2 regions of the Aggregatibacter sp. HK296 genome follow, and region 1 is predicted to be linked to the other one. Evidence: riboswitches for the same ligand, from Rfam matches in the RefSeq annotation. Region 1 holds a riboswitch; the other holds the start of a gene.
What was found. Region 1 has a riboswitch for thiamine pyrophosphate ahead of AC30SH_RS01760 (ABC transporter ATP-binding protein). Riboswitches for the same ligand answer to the same signal wherever they lie in the genome.
Positions count from the first base shown of each region.

Region 2: another riboswitch for thiamine pyrophosphate. It lies ahead of thiE (thiamine phosphate synthase); the one in region 1 lies ahead of AC30SH_RS01760 (ABC transporter ATP-binding protein).

Region 1 covers NZ_OZ413142.1:345,032-349,222, reverse strand. Annotated here, with positions in the region: gene AC30SH_RS01775 (autotransporter family protein) at 1-759, shown strand, start outside; gene ispH (4-hydroxy-3-methylbut-2-enyl diphosphate reductase) at 944-1,888, opposite strand; gene lspA (signal peptidase II) at 1,885-2,385, opposite strand; TPP riboswitch at 2,563-2,650, shown strand; gene AC30SH_RS01760 (ABC transporter ATP-binding protein) at 2,722-3,444, shown strand; gene AC30SH_RS01755 (ABC transporter permease) at 3,441-4,187, shown strand.
Region 2 covers NZ_OZ413142.1:173,277-177,467, reverse strand. Annotated here, with positions in the region: gene pyrG (glutamine hydrolyzing CTP synthase) at 26-1,660, shown strand; TPP riboswitch at 1,805-1,904, shown strand; gene thiE (thiamine phosphate synthase) at 1,963-2,625, shown strand; gene eno (phosphopyruvate hydratase) at 2,827-4,137, shown strand.

The sequences.
Region 1 (4,191 bases):
GGTCACGACTTTGATGTTACTTCTACTGAAAACGGCGGAAAACGTTTAACCGGTATTTATGCGGGTTACACGCACGCAAATTCAAAATTCTATGACGAATATCGTGCTGAAAATGGTGTTGTCCTTAATGACAAATACACCGGCAAAGCGAAAACCGAAAACTTCCATGCCGGCGTAACACATACGCGTTATGCTGAAAATGGCAGCTACTTAGACTTAGTGGGTCAACTTTCTTGGGTGAAAAATAAATATTACGCTCTTGATTCACAAGCTAAAAACCACGGTTTCGGCGTTGCATTATCAAGCGAAGTTGGTCATCCATTTGCTTTAGGTAAAGAAAAAATGAATAACGGTGACAGCTGGATCATTGAACCGCAAGCACAGTTAATCTATCAATACCTAGGATTAAGCCGCTTCAACGATGATCTACGTTCTGTACACCAAGACAAACAACACGGTTTACGTGGTCGCGTAGGTGCACGTCTTGCTTACAACGATCTAACCGCTCGTGAAAAAGTCAGAACCCTTTATTTCACTGCAAACTTATGGCATGACTTCAGAAATACTGCCGGTAGCAACATTGGTGCAGATAATATCAATGAAAAATTTGCGAAAACTTGGGGGGAATTTGGTGTAGGTACTCAACTTGCAACTAGTGCTAACTCACATATTTATGCAGATGTTCGCTACGAACACTCTTTAAGTGGCGCAAAACGTCAAGGCTATAAAGGCTCTGTCGGCATTAAATATTCTTGGTAATCCAAGTGTGAATTAACGTAAGTTACTCTTAATTTAAAGCGGATAAATGACAATAACATTTATCCGCTTTTTATTTCAGCTTGTCTCTTTACGCTTTTTAACAAAGAAAAAGTGCGGTCAATATTCAAAACGTTTCAAATATTGACCGTACTTTCTTTTCATCTTTAGCAAGTGTTGGAGAGAATTAACTCACCTCTTTTACGCGCAATTCTTTTGGCACTTCAAAGAACATATTTTCTTCTAGCCCCTGCAATTCTTCTACATCCGTGACGCCAAATTCTTTCATACGCGCAATCACCGATTGCACTAATTCTTCCGGCGCGGAAGCACCCGCGGTGACACCAATGGTTTGCACGCCATTAAACCAATCCGGCTGAATATCATTGGGATCATCAATTAACTTGGACGCCACCCCCATTCGAGAAGCCAACTCCGCCAAACGGTTAGAGTTAGAGGAGTTTTTGGAGCCTACCACGACCACTAAATCCGATTGTTTTGCCAGTTCACGCACCGCCTGTTGACGATTGGTTGTGGCATAACAAATGTCGTTTTTATGCGGGCCTTGAATCGCAGGATATTTTTCTTTTAACGCGCTGATGGTTTCCGCCGTGTCATCTAAAGACAGCGTGGTTTGCGTCATAAAGGTTAAATCATCGTTGTGGCTCACCGGGAGGTTAGCAATATCCTCAATACTTTCAATGAGATAAATGCCGCCCTCTTGGTTGCCGTATTGCCCCATGGTGCCTTCCACTTCCGGATGGCCTTTGTGCCCGATGAGAATCGCTTTCGTGCCTTTTTTACTGGCACGCGCCACTTGCATATGTACTTTGGTCACCAACGGACAAGTTGCATCAAAGACTTTCAAGCGACGATCTTTGGCTTCTTGGCGTACTGCTTGGGATACGCCATGAGCGGAGAAAATTACAATGGCACCATCCGGCACTTCGCTCAGTTCTTCTACAAAAATAGCCCCACGCTCACGCAAGCCGTTCACCACAAAACGGTTATGCACCACTTCGTGACGTACATAAATGGGCGCACCATGAATTTCCAACGCCAATTCAACAATACTGATGGCACGATCGACGCCGGCACAAAAACCGCGTGGGTTGGCTAAAATTATCTTCATTTTTGACCGCTCTTTTGTTTATTCTTATCACCTTTAAAGGCATCTAATGCCAGTAAACCGGCGCCGATACAAATGGCAATATCTGCCACATTAAACACCGGGTAATGATAAATGTCCCAATAAAAATCAAAGAAATCCACCACAAAACCGTTGTAGGCACGATCCACCATATTAGCAAGTGCACCACCAATAATCAGGGCATAAGCTGAATTTTGTAATTTTTGGTCGGCACGATTTTTCTTCATGAAATACGCCAGCATCAGAGAAATACTAATCGCCAACAGAATAAAGAAATATTTTTGCCAACCATCGTGATCCGCCAAAAAGCTGAATGCCGCGCCATAATTTCGTACATAAGTGAGATTAAACACCGGCAGAACATTCACGCTTTCATACAAATCAAATTTTTGTACCACGATATATTTCGTCAGCAAATCAAGCAAAAAAGCGACCGCACTTAGCCAGAGAAAAGAGAGTCCGGATTTTTGTTGGGACATAGTTTTTCCTAAATAAAATCATTATCAAAATTAGGTTGCCATTCTAGCACAAGGCAAGGTTTTATACAGAAAAACTGATTTGGAACATCATGAAAGAACAGAATTTCTCTATGACGGGGATCACAAAATTTAACAGCGCAATTTGTTTTTCCTGCTCTTTTTCGATAGACTCTGCGCCATTATTAGTCGGGGTGCCATTGGCTGAGATAATACCCGTGAACCTGAAACAGTTAACACTGACGTAGGAAACTAAATCATGTCTATATTGCCATTCTTTTTAAAAACATTCTTAAAATCCACCGCACTTTTCTGCCTCCCTCGCTAAGTTAGCCTGCGATGCATTGTCTCGATATCCAACATCTATGCTTGCAATTCGATCACAAGCCGCTGTTTGTCGATCTTCATTTTCGTGTAGAACAAGGGGAATGGGTTGTGCTACTTGGGCGTTCCGGTGTAGGGAAATCCACCTTACTTCGCGCCATTGCAGGATTGGAAAATGCAGCGATTACACAAGGGCATATCCAATTTGCCCCTCATACCAAAGCGGCTTGGTTAGCACAGCAAGACAGTTTATTCCCATGGCTTTCTGTGTTGAATAACGTGCAGTTGGCGCAGCACCTTAGCGGTCAGAAAAATGCCAAAACCCAAGAGAAAGCCAAAGAACTATTACATGCCGTCGGCATGGCGGCTCATTGGCATAAACCTTGTTATCAACTTTCCGGCGGACAACGTCAACGGGTGGCACTGGCCCGCACCTTAATGCAAGATGCCGATTTAATTTTAATGGACGAACCCTTTTCCGCCCTGGATGCGGTCACCCGTTTACAGTTACAAAATCTTGCCTGCGAACTGTTGCAAGGGAAAACGGTGATTTTGGTAACCCATGATCCGCAAGAAGCCATTCGTTTAGGCGAAAAAATTTATGTATTGCAAGGACAACCGGTGCAAATAAAACAGGTTGCTCAATTAGATCCCATAAAGCCCCATCAGCTTCACCAAGAGGCGCTGTGGTCGCTACAAAATAAGCTTATCGAACAATTAATGGCGGAGCCAACATGAAAAAAATAGCCCGTCTTATCTTATTAAGCGCCCTGTTCATTGCGTTCTGGCAAGGCATTATCAGTCTGTTTGATGTGCCGCCCTACTTATTGCCTACCCCGCTTGCTGTATGGCAACGATTAATGACGCAAGCGGACTTGCTCTTCATGCATGCCCAAATTACGTTGCTGGAAATTTTGTTAGGCTTATTTTTCGGTTTTCTATTCGGGCTATCCTCTGCGCTACTACTTACTCTTTCCCGCAAAATCTCGGCTTTCTTAATGCCATTATTAGTGATTTCACAAGCTATTCCGGTGTTTGCTATCGCGCCATTACTGGTGTTGTGGCTTGGTTATGGCATGGCATCCAAAATCACCATGGCGATTTTGATTATCTATTTTCCCGTCACGGCAGCCTGCTATGACGGCCTACGCAACACACCGAAACCCTGGCTTCAACTTGCCCAAACCTTGCGTATTTCACCTGCGGCAATGCTATTTAAAGTGCGTTTACCGGCGGCATTGCCCGCATTAGCATCAGGATTACGCATTGCCGTCTCCATTGCGCCCATTGGCGCCATTGTGGGGGAATGGGTCGGTTCTTCGGAAGGATTGGGCTATTTAATGTTACAAGCCAATGCCCGAATACAAATCGACTTAATGTTTGCGGCGCTATTTTTACTTTTACTCATGGCGCTTTGCCTGTATTTCATCGTGGATAAATTACTGCGCAAAGCCCTGCCGTGGGTAAGCTATGTGCATTAGGAGG
Region 2 (4,191 bases), 170 kb from region 1:
CCCAATAGCAACAAATAGGTTTCTTATGGCTACCAATTATATTTTCGTCACAGGCGGCGTGGTTTCTTCGCTTGGTAAAGGCATTGCAGCGGCATCACTTGCGGCAATCTTAGAAGCGCGTGGTTTGAATGTCACGATCATGAAACTCGACCCTTATATCAACGTCGATCCGGGCACCATGAGCCCGACCCAGCACGGTGAAGTTTTCGTGACCCAAGACGGCGCGGAAACCGATTTAGATTTAGGTCACTACGAACGTTTTATCCGTACCAAAATGACCAAACGTAACAACTTCACGACCGGTAAAATCTATTCCGAAGTGTTACGCAAAGAGCGTCGCGGAGATTATTTAGGCGCCACCATTCAAGTGATTCCACACATTACCAACGAAATTAAAGCGCGCGTAATTGATGGTGCAGCGGGGCATGATGTGGCCATCGTGGAAGTGGGTGGTACCGTAGGCGATATTGAATCCCTCCCGTTCTTAGAAGCATTGCGTCAGCTTGCCGTACAAGTAGGACGTGAACGCACGATTTTCATGCACTTAACACTTGTGCCGTACATTCCGACTGCAGGCGAAGTCAAAACCAAACCGACACAACATTCTGTGAAAGAATTGTTGTCCATCGGCATTCAACCGGACGTGCTGATTTGCCGTTCCGACCGTATGATTCCGCCAAATGAACGCGCCAAAATCGCATTATTCTGTAACGTGCCGGAACGCGCGGTGATTTCGTTAAAAGATGTGTCTTCCATTTACCAAATTCCGGCACTCTTGAAATCTCAAGGATTGGACGATTTCATTTGCAATCGCTTCCACTTAACTTGCCCGGAAGCCGATTTATCCGAATGGGAACAAGTATTGTATCAACAAGCCAACCCGACGGGCGAAGTCACTATCGGTATGGTGGGTAAATATACCGAATTGCCGGATGCCTATAAATCCGTAAACGAAGCCTTAAAACACGCCGGTTTGAAAAATCGCTTGAACGTAAATATTAAATACATCGACTCACAAGATGTAGAAACCAAAGGCGTTGACATCTTAAAAGGCTTAGACGGTATTTTAGTACCAGGCGGCTTCGGCTATCGTGGTGTGGAAGGCAAAATCCTCACCGCTAAATATGCCCGCGAAAACAACATTCCGTATTTAGGTATTTGCTTAGGGATGCAAGTGGCGCTCATCGAATTCGCCCGTAATGTTGCCGGCATGAGCCAGGCAAACTCCTCCGAATTCGACCGCACTTGTCAGCAACCGGTGGTAGGTTTAATCACCGAATGGCAAGATGCTGACGGTAATACAGAAGTCCGTAGCGATGAATCCGATTTAGGTGGCACCATGCGTCTTGGCGCACAAAAATGTCATTTAATTGAAGGCAGCTTAGCACGTCAATTATATGGCGCAGAAACCATTGAAGAACGCCATCGTCACCGTTACGAAGTCAATAACGTATTGCTTCCACAAATCGAAAAAGCAGGCTTAAAAGTGACCGGTTTATCCGCCGATAAAAAACTGGTGGAAATCATTGAAGTGCCAAACCACCCTTGGTTTGTCGCTTGCCAATTCCACCCGGAATTCACCTCTACGCCACGTGACGGTCACCCGTTATTCGAAGGCTTTGTGAAAGCGGCAAAAACCAATCAGAAAAAATCTGACTAACGGCTTTCTGAAAAATTGAAATGAAAGTGCGATCAGAAAAACACTTGGATTTTTGACCGCACTTTTTTATTTTCTCGCCGTGATCCACTTCACAAAAAATGGCCTTTGCTCTTGTTCTGCCTCTTGTCTTTCACTATATTGAGAACCCTCTTGTCGGAGTGCCGGAAGGCTGAGATCGCAATGAATGCGAGATCCGTGGAACCTGTGGGTTAATCCCCGCGTAGGGAACAAGTTATTAGCCATTTACATTTCATCACACCTTCCGCGCAAGCTACTTTTTATTCATCTTATCGGAGATTACCATGTCGGAAGCCGTGTCTCATTTATCAGAAATCATCCCGCCCAAAGCCCCTTTTGCACCCACCGAATTTAAGTTGGGCTTGTATGTCATCGTGGACAGTTATGAATGGGTTGAAAGGCTCATTCACGCCGGCGTGAAAACGTTACAAATTCGTATTAAAGATCGCACTGCAGAACAGGCGGAAGAGGAAATTGCGCGCTGTATTACCTTAGCCAAACAGTATCAAGTTCGGTTATTTGTAGATGATTTTTGGCCGTTGGCAATTAAGTATCAGGCTTATGGCGTCCATCTTGGGCAGGAGGATTTGCTCACAGCGGATTTAAACGCCATCCAACAAGCGGGGCTACGTCTCGGTGTCTCAACCCACAATCAAGAAGAAGTCGATCTGGTGTTACCGTTGCGCCCCTCTTATGTTGCCCTCGGACATATTTTCCCGACACAAACCAAAGAGATGCCTTCCGCCCCTCAAGGCGTTGCTAATTTGGCCGCACAGGTGAAAAACTTAGGTAAAATGCCGACTGTCGCAATCGGCGGCATCAGTGCTTCGCATTTTCCTGATATTTTGGACACCGGGGTAGGCAGCATAGCCGTGATTTCCGCTGTAACCAAAACGCAAGACTGGCAACGTGCGGTGAAAAATTTACTGCAATATTTTGCCGAATGACGAGACATTTTCGTTCAAATTCGTGGTGAAATAGCTTGAAAAATTCATCTTAAAATTGAACCGCACTTCAGACGCCAGAAAACATAGAGCAAAATCAAATTGTCTGTAGTTTTTGCAAGACAAAGGAACAAAATAGCTTTATGATACCGACATTTTTAGAGCAAACTAACCCGTTTTAATTAACTTAATGAGGAAAATAAAATGGCAAAAATCGTTAAAGTCATTGGTCGCGAAATTATCGACTCTCGTGGTAACCCAACAGTGGAAGCCGAAGTGCATTTAGAAGGCGGATTCGTCGGTCTTGCAGCGGCGCCATCAGGTGCATCTACCGGTTCTCGCGAAGCGTTAGAATTACGTGACGGCGACAAATCCCGCTTCTTAGGTAAAGGCGTATTAAAAGCGGTTGCCGCAGTAAACGGCCCGATTGCTGAAGCAATTCTTGGTAAAGATGCGTCTAACCAAGCTGAAATCGACCAAATCATGATCGATTTAGATGGCACTGACAACAAATCTAACTTCGGTGCAAACGCCATCTTAGCGGTATCCTTAGCAAACGCAAAAGCAGCCGCAGCGTCTAAAGGTTTACCACTTTACGCTTACATCGCAGAACTTAACGGCACGCCAGGCGTTTACGCTATGCCATTACCAATGATGAACATCATCAACGGTGGTGAGCACGCAGACAACAACGTTGATATCCAAGAATTCATGATCCAACCGGTTGGTGCGAAAACCTTACGTGAAGCACTTCGTATCGGTGCAGAAGTGTTCCACAATCTTGCAAAAGTATTAAAATCTAAAGGCATGAGCACAGCTGTCGGTGATGAAGGTGGTTTCGCACCAAACTTAGCCTCTAATGCAGACGCGTTAGCCTGTATCAAAGAAGCAGTAGAAAAAGCAGGTTATGTATTAGGTAAAGACGTGACTTTAGCCATGGACTGCGCATCTTCTGAATTCTACAACAAAGAAACTGGCAAATATGAAATGAAAGGCGAAGGCCGTTCATTCACTTCTCAAGAGTTCACACACTATCTTGAAGAATTAACCAAACAATACCCAATCGTGTCTATCGAAGACGGTCAAGACGAATCTGACTGGGAAGGCTTCGCATACCAAACTAAAGTGTTAGGCGACCGCGTTCAATTAGTGGGTGACGACTTATTCGTAACTAACACCAAAATCTTAAAAGAAGGTATCGAAAAAGGTATCGCAAACTCCATCTTAATCAAGTTCAACCAAATCGGTTCTTTAAGTGAAACCTTGGCTGCGATTAAAATGGCGAAAGATGCTGGTTACACTGCTGTGATCTCTCACCGTTCCGGTGAAACTGAAGACGCAACTATTGCTGACTTAGCAGTGGGTACCGCAGCAGGTCAAATCAAAACCGGTTCTATGAGCCGTTCTGACCGTATTGCGAAATACAACCAATTAATCCGTATCGAAGAAGCATTAGAACGCGCAGGTACACCAGCGCCGTTCCCAGGCTTGAAAGCGGTTAAAGGTCAAGCTTAATTAATAACCATCGCGGTTATTAAAACGCGCTAAAAAAACACCGCACTTTTTGTT